4 regions of the Crocosphaera sp. UHCC 0190 genome follow, and region 1 is predicted to be linked to each of the others. Evidence: predicted binding sites of a transcription regulator. Region 1 holds the regulator's gene; each other region holds the start of a gene.

Evidence for each region. The regulator NtcA, encoded in region 1, controls nitrogen genes in cyanobacteria. The targets are predictions, from matches to a motif close to TTTGTANCNNNNGNTACAAA.
Region 2: the regulator NtcA is predicted to act here: its motif matches at 2,132-2,151, upstream of VB715_RS00780 (DUF3155 domain-containing protein).
Region 3: the regulator NtcA is predicted to act here: its motif matches at 1,366-1,385, upstream of VB715_RS12105 (ammonium transporter).
Region 4: the regulator NtcA is predicted to act here: its motif matches at 2,156-2,175, upstream of glnA (type I glutamate--ammonia ligase).

Annotation. Positions count from the first base shown of each region.
Region 1 is NZ_JAYGHP010000010.1:27-4,243, forward strand. It holds gene VB715_RS14435 (hypothetical protein) at 101-331, opposite strand; gene VB715_RS14440 (class I SAM-dependent methyltransferase) at 410-1,006, shown strand; gene fabI (enoyl-ACP reductase FabI) at 1,067-1,843, opposite strand; gene ntcA (global nitrogen regulator NtcA) at 2,190-2,867, shown strand; gene VB715_RS14455 (DUF3084 domain-containing protein) at 2,892-4,217, shown strand, end outside.
Region 2 is NZ_JAYGHP010000001.1:150,473-154,689, reverse strand. It holds gene VB715_RS00800 (hypothetical protein) at 1-97, opposite strand, end outside; gene VB715_RS00795 (hypothetical protein) at 158-328, opposite strand; gene VB715_RS00790 (Fe2+-dependent dioxygenase) at 468-1,136, shown strand; gene VB715_RS00785 (cofactor assembly of complex C subunit B) at 1,187-1,720, shown strand; gene VB715_RS00780 (DUF3155 domain-containing protein) at 1,790-2,104, opposite strand; gene VB715_RS00775 (GAF domain-containing sensor histidine kinase) at 2,340-3,665, shown strand; gene VB715_RS00770 (hypothetical protein) at 3,667-4,217, opposite strand, start outside.
Region 3 is NZ_JAYGHP010000007.1:112,423-116,639, forward strand. It holds gene VB715_RS12095 (FAD-binding oxidoreductase) at 1-206, opposite strand, end outside; gene ribD (bifunctional diaminohydroxyphosphoribosylaminopyrimidine deaminase/5-amino-6-(5-phosphoribosylamino)uracil reductase RibD) at 273-1,364, opposite strand; gene VB715_RS12105 (ammonium transporter) at 1,600-3,120, shown strand; gene VB715_RS12110 (4-hydroxy-3-methylbut-2-enyl diphosphate reductase) at 3,239-4,217, shown strand, end outside.
Region 4 is NZ_JAYGHP010000008.1:143,110-147,326, forward strand. It holds gene VB715_RS13220 (hypothetical protein) at 1-543, shown strand, start outside; gene glnA (type I glutamate--ammonia ligase) at 660-2,084, opposite strand; gene apcB (allophycocyanin subunit beta) at 2,407-2,916, shown strand; gene clpS (ATP-dependent Clp protease adapter ClpS) at 3,104-3,397, shown strand; gene VB715_RS13240 (DUF2103 domain-containing protein) at 3,401-3,691, shown strand; gene VB715_RS13245 (pentapeptide repeat-containing protein) at 3,709-4,217, shown strand, end outside.

The DNA.
Region 1 (4,217 bases):
GAAACCTAGGGGCGCATCGCGTGGGCCCAAATTGCGCTGATTCCCATTATATTGGATAAGGGCGAACGCGGTTGAGCCGACAGATATTTTAACCCGAAACCTAGGGGCGCATCGCGTGGGCCCAAATTGCGCTGATTCCCATTATATTGGATAAGGGCGAACGCGGTTGAGCCGACAGATATTTTAACCCGAAACCTAGGGGCGCATCGCGTGGGCCCAAATTGCGCTGATTCCCATTATATTGGATAAGGGCGAACGCGGTTGAGCCGACAGATATTTTAACCCGAAACCGTAGGGGCGCAATTTGGGCCCAAATTGCGCTGATTCCCATTATATTGGATAAGGGCGAACGCAATTCGCCCCTACAGGATATTTTAACCAAAACCCAAAAACCTTTAAATAAACAACTATGAACCAATTACAAAATTCCATTATCACCTTTGATCCCAACTATAAATATGTTCTCCATGTCGGTTGTGGGCCAAAAAGAATCGAAAAACTGCATTCAACCTTTCACGGCCAAGAATGGAAAGAATTACGAGTAGATCTCAACCCGGCGGTACAACCTGATCTTATTGCTAATATTATTTCTATGCCCCAAATTCCCGATAATGCCGTTGATGCGATCTGGACATCCCACAATATAGAACATCTCTATGCCCATGAAGTTCCGATTGCTTTTAAAGAATTTTTACGCATATTGAAACCAGGGGGGTTTGTGTTAGCTACCATGCCAGACTTACAAAAAGCCGCCGCTTACATTGCCCAAGGAAAATTAGAAGAACCCATTTATCAGTCTCCTGCGGGGCCAATTTCTGCCCTAGATATTTGCTTTGGGTTTGGGGCATCTATTGCCCGTGGTAACTATTTTATGGCTCATAGAACAGGTTTTACTGTGGCCACCCTGCAACAGAAGTTCATTAATTGTGGATTTGAAAACGTTAAGGTAGAGAGCAAAAATTTAGACCTTTGGGCAGTAGCGCATAAACCCCAACCAATCGTTTAATTATTATTAATTATCTGTAGGGGCAAAATTCCCTTTGCCCCTACATAAAAATCAAGGCTTTTACATTCCCATAATTTCGTAACCTGCATCCACATAAATGATTTGTCCAGTGATCCCACTAGCCAATTCACTACACAAAAAAGCGGCGGTATTTCCTACTTCTAATTGAGTTACCGTGCGTTTCAAAGGGGCCACATTTTCCACATGACGCATCATATCTAAAATGCCCCCTACCGCAGAAGAAGCTAAAGTACGAATAGGGCCCGCAGAAATACCATTCACCCGAATATTATTAGGGCCTAATTCCGCCGCTAAATAGCGCACACTCATCTCTAAACCCGCTTTAGCCACTCCCATCAAATTATAATTAGGGATGACCTTTACGCCCCCTACATAAGTCAAAGTGACAATACTGCCCCCTGAGCTCATCAAAGGTTTAGCATATTTAGCCATATTAGCCAAAGAAAAGGTACTAATTTCCAGAGACTGACTAAAAGCTTCACGGGAAACTCCACTAAAGTCGCCCCCTAACCCTTCCTTATCTGCAAAAGCCAAACAATGGATTAAAATATCTAACTTTCCCCAAGTATCGGCCACTGCTTGGAAAGTTTCAGCCACCTGGGCCTCATCTTGGACATTACAAGGCACAAAAATCGAGGGGTTAAGGGGTTCAACCACATCTCTGACTTTCTTTTCAAAACGTCCTTTTTCATCGGGTAAATAGGTAACACCGAGGTTAGCCCCCGCTTTATGGAGTTGTTGAGCAATTCCCCAAGCGATCGAGCGATTATTGGCAATTCCTGTAACGAGCGCGTTCTTTCCGGTTAAATCTAACATAGTCTTCTGGACAATTGGACAAGTTTTCTAAGCATTACGCCCCCATTATGGAAGATGGGTGGCTATAATCATTGACATAACGAGGGATCTATTATCCCAATAGGAACATTGTGAAGCAAAACGTAGCAAAAACCCTTGAAGATACGTTAAAGTGTTGTTTCTATCATGAACTTATAGCGGTGTGCAGTTGGATGAGGTACCATATACAGGTTTTAAAACCATTAACTATAAAGGTTTTACTTCTGACTTCTGTACGGGCGCAAGGCCTTGCGTCCCTACGACTTCTGCCATATCACCCCTTGGTGTTTTCAAACCCCTTATTTTTCCGGTGTTATATTAAAGTGTGATGGAAATATCTGTACCACAGGATAAACCTCTAGCAGCCGTTTTTCGCCGCATTGGTGGCGGCCCCTATCCCCCTGTCGTAGAACCCTTTGAACGGGGGAAAACGATCTTTTTCCCTGGTGATCCCGCCGAGAGAGTTTACTTTTTGCTTAAAGGTGCGGTCAAACTCTCCCGTGTCTACGAAGCAGGGGAAGAAATTACCGTGGCCTTATTGAGAGAAAATAGTGTTTTTGGGGTACTTTCCCTAATTACCGGCCAACGCTCAGATCGCTTTTATCATGCAGTGGCCTTTACCCCGGTAGAATTATTGTCTGCCCCCATTGAACAAGTAGAGCAGGCCCTAAAAAATAATCCAGATTTATCGATTTTGATGCTTCAGGGGCTGTCTTCTCGGATTTTACAAACAGAAATGATGATTGAAACCCTCGCTCACCGTGATATGGGTTCCCGTTTGGTCAGTTTTCTGTTAATTTTATGTCGGGACTTTGGTGTACCGACTCCTGAAGGGATTCGTATTGACTTAAAATTGTCTCATCAAGCGATCGCTGAGGCCATTGGATCTACCCGTGTGACTGTCACTCGTTTGTTGGGAGATTTACGTCAGGAAGAAATGATTTCTATTCATAAGAAAAAAATCACCGTTCATAATCCTGTTGTCCTTAGTCAGCAATTTACCTAACATTCTTCTCAATGTTAAAAGCGAATGACCAGTGCTTATATCCTAATTGCGGCCGTTTTAATCTTAGGAGGCTTAATCGCGGCATTGGGCGATCGCTTAGGCACCAAAGTTGGCAAAGCTCGACTAACCATTGGTAATCTTCGTCCGAAACAAACGGCGATTGTTGTTACTGTCTTAACCGGAACCCTGATCGCCGCTTCTACCTTTGGGATTTTATTAACCTTTAGTAAATCTCTCAGAGAAGGATTATTTGAACTCGATGAAATTCAAAAACAATTACGGGTTGCTAAAGCTGATTTAGAACGGTTTGCCATTGATAAAAAGGATATTCAACAAAAATTACAACAAGCAAAAACGGAACAAAATACTGTCCAAAAAAAATTAAACTCAACTAACCAAAATTTTGCAAAAGCGAGAAAACAACTCAAATCTGTTTCAGATCAAGCCCTAAAATTACGGACAGATATTACAACTTTGCTTAAGGAAAAACAAGCCCTACAACAAAATAAAATTGAACTCGATCAAGAAATTAAAAGCTTACAAGTAGAAGTCCGCAAACGAGATGAAGCACTCAAACAAGGAAAGTCTCAAATTGCTTCCCAAACCCGCATTTTAAATGAACGACAAACCCGCCTCAAAAATTTAGAAACCCGTCTCCAAAGTTTAGAGAAGCAACAAAGTACCCTCCAAACAGAAATTGATAACCGAGATACTAAAATTGTTGAACTTGATCAAGCTATTAATCAAAAAGATATTGTCCTCAAAAATAGAGAATCTCAATTAGAACAGTTAGAAAGAGAATCCGCTTATTTACAAAAACAAGTAGAAATCTTAGAACAATATTATCAAAATTATCAAGATTTAAGAGAAAGACAAATTGCCATTGTTCGTGGTCAAGTTTTAGCCATTGGTGCAGTGCGTATTGTCGTCCCCAAAGCAGGTAATCAAGTGGTTGATGAACTCCTCAGACAAGCCAATAGAACGGCGATTCAATTAGTAGGAAAAGAGGAAATTAAACCCGATGAAAGAGTAGTCCAAATTACCCAAGCACAAGTAGAACAATTGATTAACCAATTACAAGATGGTAAAGAATATGTTGTGAGAATTATTTCGGCGGGTAATTATGTTAAAGGGGAAAAAGAAGTGCGTGTCTTTGCTGATGTTGTTCTCAATCAAAAGATTTTTAGTGAAGGAGAAACTATTGCCACTGTTTCCATAGATTCTTTAGCATTAACGGAAGAAAATGTGCAAAAAAGACTTGATTTATTGTTAGCTGCAACTCAATTTCGCGCTCGTCGTGCAGGAGTCATTGGTAATATTCAAGTAGGAGATGGTCGCTTAAAAACTGTT
Region 2 (4,217 bases), on a different contig from region 1:
CTGAATCAGCAGGGGTATCACCGCCGCCACCGCCACAAGCACCTAGGGTTGTCACTAAACCAAGAGCCAGCAATAATTGAACAGATTTAGAATTCATTCTCGTTTTCCTCAACTAATCTTGTTTAATGCTTAAGTTTTAAGCAGACGTTTTAATCATTTAATTAGGGGAAGCAGGGGCTTCAGGGGAAGCAGCACCATCAGGAGCCGCTTGTTCAGTCGTTTCTCCTGTTGTACCTGAATCAGCAGGTTTTTCGCCACCACCGCCACAAGCACCTAGGGTTGTCATTAAACCAAGAGCAATCAACAATTGAACAGCTTTGAAGTTCATTACCATTTTCCTCAAGTAATCTTGCCTAAAGCCTACATTCTAAATAGAAGTTCCTAAAATTACCAATAAATTTATCTTATGAAATCCCCTACTCTTTGGGATAATAGGTAATGATAAACCCTAAACACTACAATTTGAGATGATTTTGACCATTGATGCCATTCTCACTCCCAAAGAACTCCAAAGGTTGATTGACGGGTTATCCCAAGGGAATTTTGTGGATGGTAAAACCACGGCGGGATGGCACGCTCAATTAGTGAAACAGAATACCCAACTTGAGAAAACGGCACCTCAAGCGGCTGAGTTACAAAATTTAGTGATCAATGCCCTGAGCCGTCATTTGTTGTTTAAACTGGCTATTAACCCTAAATACATCCACTCCCTACGATTTAGCCGTTATGAAGTGGGAATGGCCTATGGCAGTCATACAGACAATGCTTTGATGGGGGGTCAACAATTTTTTCGTTCTGATGTTTCTTTTACCTTATTTCTTAGTTCTCCCGATCGCTATGAGGGGGGAGAATTAGTCATTGAAAAACCGGAAGGAGATCTGAGTTATAAACTAGCCCCAGGCTCAATTCTGCTCTATCCTGCCTCGTTTTTACATCGGGTTGAACCTGTGATCACAGGCAGCAGATTAGTTGTAGTAGGATGGATTCAGAGTTTAATCCGAGATCCGATCAAACGAGAAATTTTGTTTGATATTGATACGGTACGTCGTGCTATTTTTGCGAAAGAGGGAAAGACAATGGAATTTGATTTACTGGCTAAAACCCATGCTAATTTGTTACGTCAATGGGCAGAATAAGTTAATAAAAGCTACAATATTCAAGTTTAACAGCCCTAAAGAAAACCCCTGTGAATGCTCCTATTCTTAGCTCAACGTTTTTTTTGACACTTTTATTGATGGTTGGCTTATTTTTCTTTATTCGCGCCTCTGTCAAAGATCGGACTCAACAAGTTAAATTAATGGCACAATTGCCTAAAATCTCTCTTTTGGAGCAGTTACAAACCTATTTTACCCAACGGGCCTATGACTTGACTGCCGTAGATCCTCAAGAGGAAACCATGACATTTGAAGGGTTTGTGCGTCCCAGTTGGTTTTTAGCCATTTTTTTGAGTATCCTAGCGGCGGTGGGACTCCTCTGCTTGGGATTCGTTTTATGTTTTATTTATCCTCCCTTGACCCCTTTATTTTTGGGTATCGGGCTATTGTCGCCCCTAGCTGGCGTTTTTTATTGGAAAAAGGCTGGCCGACGGGAAAAGATCTGTCTAACCCTGGAAAATACTCCAGACTCAGCTTTAGGGGAATGTAGTGTCGTCACAGTTATCGCCCACCGCGATGAATTAATTCAACTACAACAAGCACTTGCTTTAAGACCCATCAGTTGAGGTATAATCATTAAACGCAGAAACCCCCCAACGTGGAATTGGGGGGACTGCAACTTGTTAGAGTAGTCATCAACCAGCTACGGCAGGAATTTTGCTCGGAACTGGGGGCTGAAATTCTCTCAAACTTGGGAAGAGGAAATGATTCTCTTCAACATATTGGGCGCCGAACAAACCCTTTTCTGCCCAAAAATATCTGTCGGTGGTGTGTTCGTTTCGTTTTACAATTAACAAAGCCGGGGGCTGTATCCCTATTTCATGAATGTATTTTCTGGCGGCGGTTACGGGTTTATCCTCGCCGCTTTCAATATTATACTGGGGTACAAGTTCGAGAATTTTGCGCCCTTCTTGGCGACGACGACTCTTACGCTTGCGTTTTCTGGCCAACCCTTTTACCTCCTATTTCGGCTACACACTGTAATCATAGTTACAAAAGCCGAGCCAATTATATCCGGTTCATATCAAAAAATCAAGTGTCTCTCCCCAAGTTGTGAATTTTCATAATCTTGAGAACTCCCGCTATAACCGCATTTTTGGCAAATCGGCAAAATCTATAGGTAATTTTACTGTTACAAAAGTTTTATTTTCTTAACAAAAGTCAATAAAAAGATGTTCAATTCTTATGTTTTCTTCGACAGCGAGCGTTCCTTCCCCTAGTCAAGACTTTATCACCTTGTGTCAATCCCAGGTCACTTTGTTGCACCAAACTCTAGAAGCAGACTGGAGTGCGGTGTATTTGACGGCGGAGCAAGAGGGTCAACAAATGGATCTCATTCCCATTGTGGTTTATCCACCAACGGACACCATTCAAACAGAGGAGACTCCCTCAATTACTTTACCAGAGAACTGGCCAGGGTCTGTTCCTTCGATTTCGTTACCAATAGTTAAATTTTCTCAGATTTCCCAATCATTGCCTCCTAACCGAGAGAGCAAACCCAAGAAATGGGCTGAAAATCCCTATAGTCCAGAGGCTTATCAACTGGTGTTACCCTTAATTCATCAAGAGATGATGGTGGGTTTGCTAGTAACTCGACGGAAAAATAAGCCTTGGAAACCACAAGAGTTGACTCAAATCGAGAAAATAACCAGAACTTTGGCTATTGCACGTCTTTTAGATCAACGTCAAGGATGGTATCAACAACAATTAACACAACAACAGATTCAGCAACGACAAGAACATGATCGCCTCGATGATTTGTTTCATCAGATTCGTAACCCCATTACTGCCTTACGGATTTTTGGGAAGCTACTGTTAAAGCGGTTTACCTCTAATGACAAAAATCGCGCCATTATAGAGAACATGGTGAGAGAGAGCGAACATTTAGAAGAATTAATCCAAGAATTTGAGACAAATCAAGCAGTGATCGCAACCAAGAGGGATCTCATTACCCTGAATACAGATTGTATCCCTTCTGTTGATACTCAGCCCCTTTCCTTACCCAGTACAGGGATGAACTTAAAAAAGATCAAGCTGCAGGAGATATTAGAACCGATTCTTATTTCTGCCCAATCAATTGCTCAAGAGAAGGGAATTAAGGTGCAATCAGAAATTGTGGGGAAGTTACACCCTGTTTGGGGCAATGATTCGGCCCTACGGGAAGTTTTGAGTAACTTAATCGATAATGGGATTAAATATACCCCAAAACCTGGCCAAGTGAAGATTAAGCTGGGATTATCGAGGGTTGAAGGGGAAAAAATATATCAAGGCATTGCCATTGAAGATACAGGTTATGGCATTCCTTTAAAAGATCAAGCTCATATTTTTGAGCGACATTATCGAGGGATACAAGCTGAGGGGGAGATACCAGGAACGGGGTTAGGACTTGCCATTGTTCAAGAATTAATGGCTCTGATGGGGGGAATAATTGAATTATTAAGTCCGACAAATCAAGTAAGAAACCGAGGAACAACCTTTATTATTTGGCTGCCTTTGGCCGAAGAATGTTAAGTTATAGTTTCTTCGAGAGTAAAGCACCGAACCCTAACAAAAATAACGCTGCTATGGACTGAGGTTCAGGTATTTCTGTCGGTAGGGGGATTTGGCCAATGACAACATTGGCACTGGCCCTAAATGATGTATCATCTTCAAATTCAGGATAAGCTAAGGTTGTAGCATCATTGTAAAAGGTGCTTGTTGTATTTAAAGTGAGTCGAGAATCGAAACTGATTTGACTTGGAGTGAAACCCAATAACTTATCTCCAATTTGACTATCTTCATAAAAGACTCCCACTCGATAGTCAAAATCTTTGATTATATTAATCGGGGTATTGAGACGGGCAAAGCAGAAATCATCTTGACAAATATCTTTTCCTGGGTTGACGGTAACTTGCCCTAATAGAGTGCCTGAACTAACTTGCCATAACCCAACGGAACGGGCCACATCAACATCATCCTGGGGAAAACTGCTGCCGCCTCCTTTAACGTATACACCTAAACCGCCTATTAATAAATTTTCTGATGGTGTAAACTCAATGCCGAAGGTGAAAACACTATTCGGGT
Region 3 (4,217 bases), on a different contig from region 1:
AGCATTGACCATTGATTTTGACTGGCTAATTGAACAATTTTACAGAGAGTTTCAAGATCAGGAGGGGTGATTAAGTATTTTGGATAATGATCATCATAAATCGTAGCTTTTACCCGCTCTTTCCAAAATACGTCTACCATTTCCCAAGGAACAATATAAGAGGAGTCTAACAAGGATTCCAGTTGTGAGGCGATCGCTGTGATCATTAATAATCAATCAAAGAGGTTTAAGGTATTTTATATTGTAGTTAACCTTGGAGTATTTTCCAAAGTTTAACGGTTTGCTAAATATCCTTCAATCAAAATATCTTCATCAACTTGACGAAAACTGACCTCTTTTAACTGTAAAGCATCAGTCATTTTTTCCAAACCCAAATTACCCACAGGAGAAGCAGCAGAAACCCCACCAATAATTTTAGGGGCAATAAAGGCCATAATTTTTTGAATCACCCCATCCGCGATCGCTTCTGCGGCCAAAATGCCCCCACATTCCCACAAAACACTGGATAATTCTCGCTCATAAAGGACATCCATCACCTGAGACGGGGACAAAGGAGATAATTCGATCACTTCCACGCCTTTTTGCCGTAATGTTTCTTGTAAGGTCGGATTTTTACCCCATTCTGTAAACACCAAGGTGGGTGCAACATCAATATTCCAGAGGTTGGCCTCAGTCGGTAAATGAAGGTTACGACTCATCACCACCCGCAACGGGTTAACCCCTGTTACCTGATGAGTAGTTAATTGAGGATTATCCCGTCTTACTGTATTTCCCCCCACAATTACCGCATCACAAGCGGCCCGAATTTGATGTACTATCTGACGAGAGGCCGCCCCAGTTACCCAAGCACTATGGCCTGTAGTAGTGGCAATTTTCCCATCAAGAGTCATGGCATATTTTAAGATCCCAAAAGGCTGCTGATGAATAATACGGTGGATAAACGCCTCATTTAAACGACGACAAGCCCCTTCTTCCACCCCAACAATTACCTCAATACCGGCCTCTCTCAATTTTTCAATACCTTTCCCTGATACCAAGGGATTAGGATCAACCATACCCACCACCACTTTAGCCACCTTAGCGGCGATTAAAGCCTCTGTACAGGGTGGTGTTCGTCCATGATGGTTACAGGGTTCTAAATTGACGTAAACGGTTGCTCCTGCGGCATTTTCCCCCGCATCTCTGAGGGCAAAAATTTCGGCGTGGGGTTCTCCTGCTTTCGGGTGACATCCTTCTCCCACAATTTCCCCATCTTTAACAATTAGTGATCCTACCAGGGGATTAGGAGAGGTGCAGCCCAAAGCTTGACGCGCTAACTCTAAGCAACGCTGCATCATCTTTTGATCAAAGGATTCTGAGTTCATAGATGTATTCAAGGATACAGAAGAAAATCTTAAAATTTGTCAACTTTTGCACAGAAACTTCTAGAATCCCAATTATAAGTGAAAATCCTTAGGTGAGCTTGACGAAATTTCGTTATTATCTGTAGAGTTCATAGATTAAGACTGAGGGAAATGGCTCCTTAAATCATGTTTAAGGTCAAAAGTCAGTCAATCCCAAAGTTCATGATGTTTCAATTAATGACTTAACCTCTTAAAAATGATATCAACAAGAACAAAAAAAGACGTTCCTCACGGTTTGTGGGACGCACCCTATTGGCAACCGTTTCGCGTGATTGCCCGCTCTTTTTCAGGCTTTTGGCTCGCTTGCATTCCTTTAGCGGCCATTATTACCATTGTTTGGAATAAGGCAGTGGTGGCTCAGAATGCAGAAATTAAGATCCTAGAAATTACAGAAGCTACACCCGAAGCAATTATACAACTCCAGGGAACCTTAAATGCTATCTGGGTGTTGATTGCTGCCATTCTCGTTATTTTCATGAATGCGGGCTTCGGAATGCTCGAAACAGGCTTCTGTCGCCAGAAAAATGCTGTTAATATCCTTACTAAAAACCTGATTGTTTTTGCTTTGGCCACCATTGCTTATTGGGCCATTGGTTTTTCTTTGATGTTTGGGGGAACTAATGCCATTATTGGCAGTGGCGGTTGGTTTTTGGGTAGTCAAGATCCTGCTACTTACAACCTCACGCCCTTTCCCGTCGGACTGCCCATTTCAGTCTTTTTCCTCTTCCAAGTCGCTTTTGCGGGAACTGCGGCCACCATTGTTTCCGGTGCAGTGGCTGAACGGATTAAGTTTGTTGACTTTTTAGTCTTTAGTCTGATCTTAGTGGGCATTGCCTACCCCATCACTGGCCACTGGGTTTGGGGTGGCGGTTGGTTAGGAAGCCTAGGGTTTAAGGACTTTGCCGGATCTAGCGTGGTTCACTCCGTTGGCGGTTGGGCCGCTTTAGTGGGGGCCGCCGTTCTTGGCCCGAGAATGGGTAAATATGTAGATGGTCGTCCCCAAGCCATTCCTGGCCATAATATGAGTATTGCTACCTTGGGCTGTCTCATTCTTTGGATCGGTTGGTTTGGTTTTAACCCTGGTTCTCAATTGGCGGCGGATAGTCATGTTCCTTACATTGCCGTTACCACCAACTTAGCGGGGGCCATGGGGGGCATTGTCGCCCTGTTTGTCTCTTGGGCTAAAGATAAAAAACCTGACCTTTCTATGGTCATCAATGGTATCTTAGCGGGGTTAGTGGGCATTACGGCTGGTTGTGAGGGCGTATCTTACTGGGGTGCGGTAATCATTGGTGCTGTTGCAGGTGTCTTGGTTGTCTATGCTGTCGGTTTCATTGATGGGGTTCTCAAAATTGATGACCCGGTGGGGGCGATCTCCGTTCATTTAGTTAATGGTATTTGGGGAACCTTTGCCGTTGGCTTATTTAATACAGAGGTTGGACTTTTCTACGGTGGTGGCATTGGTCAACTGATTAATCAAATTATTGGTATCGTTGCCATTGGACTGTTTACTCTTGTCTTTAGTGTGGCTGTGTGGACTGTCCTCAAATCAACCCTAGGTATTCGTGTCAGCCGTGAAGAAGAGATTCTTGGCTTGGATATCGGTGAACATGGCATGGAAGCTTATCATGGGTTTGTCAAAGAACCTGATGGCTTTGCTGGTATGGGTTCTAGCAGTGTCAATGAGTCTGATCTGTCTACGGGCGCAAAGATGTAAGTTTTTACCCATCAAGACTTGAAGCCTGCGATCGCAGGCTTTTTTTGTTGTGATGATTTGCTGATTGATAAGGTATAACTGATAATTAATTATTAATAATTGATCTCGTCAAATCATAATGGATACCAAAGCTTTTAAACGCTCTCTACAACAGTCTGAACACTATCACCGTAAAGGGTTTGGCCACACCACTGAAGTGATGGAGGTCATGAATACAGAGTATCAAAGTTCTCTAATTCAACAAATCCGTCAAAATAACTATCAATGGCAACAGGGAGATGTGACCATTCGTTTAGCAGAAGCCTTTGGTTTTTGTTGGGGGGTAGAAAGGGCTGTCGCTATGGCCTATGAAACCCGTCAACATTTCCCCAAAGAACGTATTTGGATCACCAATGAAATTATTCATAATCCTTCGGTTAATCAACGGTTACAGGAGATGAATGTGGGGTTTATTCAGGTGATTGAAGGTGACAAAGATTTCTCAGTCGTAGAAGCGGGAGATGTGGTTATTTTACCGGCCTTTGGCGCAAGCGTCACGGAAATGCAATTATTAAATGATAAGGGTTGCACCATTGTTGATACCACTTGTCCTTGGGTTTCTAAAGTATGGAATTCCGTAGAAAAGCATAAGAAAAAAGATTACACTTCGATTATTCATGGCAAATATCGTCATGAAGAAACCGTTGCCACTAGCTCGTTTGCCGGGACTTATTTAGTGGTTTTAAATCTCAAAGAAGCTCAATATGTCGCTGATTATATCCTTAATGGGGGTGATAAAACCGAATTTTTAGAGAAGTTTAAAAATGCTTATTCAGAAGGATTTGATCCAGATCGAGATCTGCAACGTTTAGGTATTGCCAATCAAACAACTATGCTGAAAAGTGAAACCGAACAAATCGGTAAACTGTTTGAAAGTACCATGCTGAAAAAGTACGGGCCAATCACCTTAAATGAGCATTTTATGAGTTTTAATACGATCTGTGATGCGACTCAAGAACGTCAAGATGCCATGTTAACTTTGGTGGAAGAAAAGTTAGATTTAATGGTGGTAATTGGGGGCTTTAATTCTTCTAATACTACCCATTTACAAGAAATTT
Region 4 (4,217 bases), on a different contig from region 1:
ACAGTAAAATTAACTCAAAAGGTGATTGAAAATATTACCACCCAGGTTGACCCCCTCAGTGGGGTGAGAACCACTACCCCTGTTTTACAGGATGCGGGTCTAACCTTAACCATTAACGTTGATAAAATTGATGATAATGGCTATATCAGTTTAACGGTGAGTCCTACTATTGCTTCTGTTGGAGATGTTCAGCAGTTTGATAGTGGGAGTGATGGGGGTACCAATAACTTATTCCTGTTAAATCGCCGAGAATTGACCTCTGGGTTGATTCGTTTACGGGATGGCCAGACTCTAATCCTATCAGGGATCATTAGTGAAGCAGATCAAACTGTTACTAATAAGGTTCCTTTATTGGGAGATCTTCCGGTTGTTGGGGCCCTATTCAGAAGTCAAACGGATACCAGCCAACGGACTGAGGTGATTGTCTTATTAACCCCTCAAATTCTTCATGACAATGGTCAGTGGGGTTACAATTATCAACCGGGTCGGGGAACAGCGGAAGTGCTGCGAGATCAAGGATTCCCCGTTCAGTTAATTCCTTAATAGATTTAGTAGGGTGGGCAATGCCCACCTTAATAATTTCATCTTCATTACAATACTGCAAAAAAAAACGCCACCTTTAGGGTGGCAATTTTCAAAAATGAATGATAATTTAAACTCTAAACATCATAGTAAAGAGCAAATTCATAAGGATGAGGACGTAACCGCATGGGGTTAACTTCATTATCCAGTTTGTACTCAATCCAATTTTCGATGAAATCTTCGGTAAAGACTCCGGTATCAGTTAAGAAACCATGATCCTTTTCTAAGCATTCTAAAGCTTGTTCCAAGGAACCAGGAGTCGAAGGAATCTTACTGAGTTCTTCAGGGCTGAGATCGTAGATATCTACGTCTAAAGACTCTCCGGGATCAATTTCGTTCTTAATGCCGTCAATACCCGCACACAACATTGCTGCAAAGGCTAAATAGGGGTTACAGGTTGCATCAGGACAACGGAACTCTAAGCGTTTTGCTTTGGGGTTAGGGCCCGATAAAGGAATACGAACAGAAGCTGAACGGTTTCCTTGGGAATAAGCAAGGTTAACAGGGGCTTCAAAACCAGGTACGAGACGCTTATAGGAGTTGGTGGTGGGGTTGGTTAACCCTAACAAAGCGGGGGCGTGTTTTAAAATGCCACCGATGTAATTTAAAGCCATTTTACTTAAATCGGCGTAATTACCCTTCTCCCAGAATAGGGGTTGTCCACCCTTCCAGATAGACTGGTGAACGTGCATTCCTGAGCCATTATCGTTAAACAGGGGTTTGGGCATAAAGGTGATGGTTTTGCCATACTTCTTAGCCACGTTTTTGATGACATATTTGTAAGTCATCAAATAATCAGCCGCTTCCACTAGAGTCGCAAAGCGGAACCCTAATTCATTTTGTCCCCCGGTGGCAACTTCGTGGTGGTGTTTCTCAATGGGAACCCCACATTTAGCCATGGTTAGCAGCATTTCTGTCCGCATATCCTGGCTGGTGTCAGTCGGGGCCACAGGGAAATAACCTTGCTTATAACCAGGTTTATAGCCCAAGTTGCCGCCTTCTTCTTGCCGTCCCGTATTCCAGCGTCCCTCTACACTATCGACGTAATAGTAGCCTGTGTTTTCGGTTTGGTCAAAACGTACGTCATCAAAGATGAAAAATTCTGCTTCTGGACCAATAAAAGCAGTATCACCCAGACCAGTGCTTCTCAGGTATTCAACGGCTTTACTGGCAATGGTACGGGGGTCACGACTATACCATTCTCCCGTGCGGGGTTCTTTGATCCCACAAATCAGACTGAGGGTGGGTTCTTCATAAAAGGGGTCGATCCACGCGGTTTTGGGATCGGGAACCATCATCATATCAGATTCATTAATGGCTTTCCAACCCCGAATACTCGAACCGTCGAAGGCAACACCATCAACAAAAGAATTTTCGTCAATTTGATCGTAATAGAAAGAGCAATGTTGCCAGGTTCCTGGCATATCAATGAATTTCAGGTCAATGATCTTAATGTCTTGGTCTTGAACCATTTTCAAGACTTCTTGGGGCGTTTCAGCCATGGAAGACTCCTTCGAGTGTCAATATATATTTAGCCTCAAATCACTGATGGTAAAGATAGCTAACCAGATGTTTTGTATAACAGGATACGGATTTTATGGATCAAATCTGTAAACAATACTAAGTTTTGGATCTGCCTCGATAAAAAGGTCAGAAATTAGGCTTTTCTGTAAAGAAGTGTATCAAAAAGTTAACGATTGCGAAAGAAAGGACGACTTTGTTAGACAATTTCGCTTGGGGTTCATCCCTGTGGGATTATAAATAAAAAGGAACATTCGGCTTCCTGGTAAGCCATAAAAAAATTGCCGTTGGGAGAAAACTTTAATGCGAGATGCCGTTACTAGCCTAATTAGAAACTACGATCAGACAGGCCGTTATTTAGATCGGGATGCGATCGCTAATCTCAAATCCTATTTTGAGTCAGGAAACGCCCGAATTCAAGTTGCTGCCCTCATTAATGGGAATTCTGCTGATATTGTCAAAGGGGCTGGCCTTCAACTCTTTGAAGAAGTTCCAGAGTTAATTCGTGCAGGGGGTAATGCTTATACTACCCGTCGTTATTCGGCTTGTTTACGGGATATGGACTATTATCTACGCTATGCAAGTTATGCTTTAGTCGCAGGGGATCCCGGTGTCCTCGATGAACGGGTATTACAAGGGTTACGGGAAACCTATAATTCTTTGGGGGTTCCCATTGGACCAACGGTTCGGGGTATTCAGATCATGAAGGACATGATTAAAACCATGGCCGCTGATGCGGGAATTGAAGACACTTCCTTTATTGATCAACCTTTCGATCACATGACCCGTGAATTTAGCGAAATCTCTCTCTAAGTTCAGTTTTTGAACGGTTCAGGGCGATCGCCTTTCTACATTAGGCGATCGCTTGTTCATTTAAGGGATAGGGAAATTTGGAAAAAATTGTTAAACTAGAAGACGAATTATAATGCCAACACCATCCAAACTATTTCCGTTCCCCTTGAGACTAATGAGTAAGAGACTATCCACAACAACTAAAGGGATGGCCACTTCTACCTCGACTACCCCCAAAGGCTCTACTGTTGTTGATCGTAAGACCTATCCTAATTATAAAGTCATTGTCCTCAACGATGATTTTAATACCTTTGAACACGTGGCTAACTGCCTAATGAAGTATATCCCGTCCATGACGAAAGAACGCGCTTGGGAACTCACTGAGCAAGTTCACTATCAAGGTTTAGCAACGGTGTGGGTGGGGCCCCAAGAACAAGCGGAACTCTATCACCAACAACTGCGACGGGAAGGGTTAACGATGGCACCTTTGGAGGAAGCTTAAATCATGACCCAACCAGATAAAGGTCGGTTAGTTTGGAACCATTCTACTCATGTTGATGGGTTGATTCCGATTCTTGAAAAGTTGATTAAATATACTGGCATTCGTACAGTTACCCCTGGTGTGATTAGTCGTTCTAGGGGCCATTCTCCTCATTTAAAATTGCGGGTATCCGTTCCCATTCGAGGAGGTTATAAGGCGATCGCTAGGCAGGGAAAAACGGTACAAGAAGTCTTTATTGTCACAGATTTAAGTCAAACAGAACTGGAATCAGCGATTAATACGGTACTTAATTAAGTGATTTAAAAAGGTTTGTGTTTTTTTTGCGCTATTGTTTTTTTATACTTATTTTATGGTTATTTTTATTAATTTTTGCTTCTCCAAGTTTTGCCGATGCTGAACGCATTCCCCTGACCCTAGATTTACTTCAAGAACGCCTTAATTCACCCCAAATTCAAGAAGGAATATCGACCATCGATCTCAGTTATTTTGTGATTGATTTAACGCCAGAAAATAGAGAATTTCGAGAGCAATTTTATCAACAATTACAAAGTCGTCTCAATCGTTCAGATAAGGTTATTGGCTTAGATTTTAGTCATGGGTTGATTCAAGGGGATTTTATGACCAGTCGTCTGGGATTAACGACGGTTCTTTCCTCAGAAGCTCTACCTCAAATTTTAACAGAAATTGAAACCAAAATAGTAACAGAAGATGAACAGTTTTCCTCAAATCCTGGGGACATACTAACCTCAGTAATTGTGTTAAGAAGTCCGGTCAAACTTAATGATACTTTAATTACAGGTAAAGCTGATTTTAGGAGAAC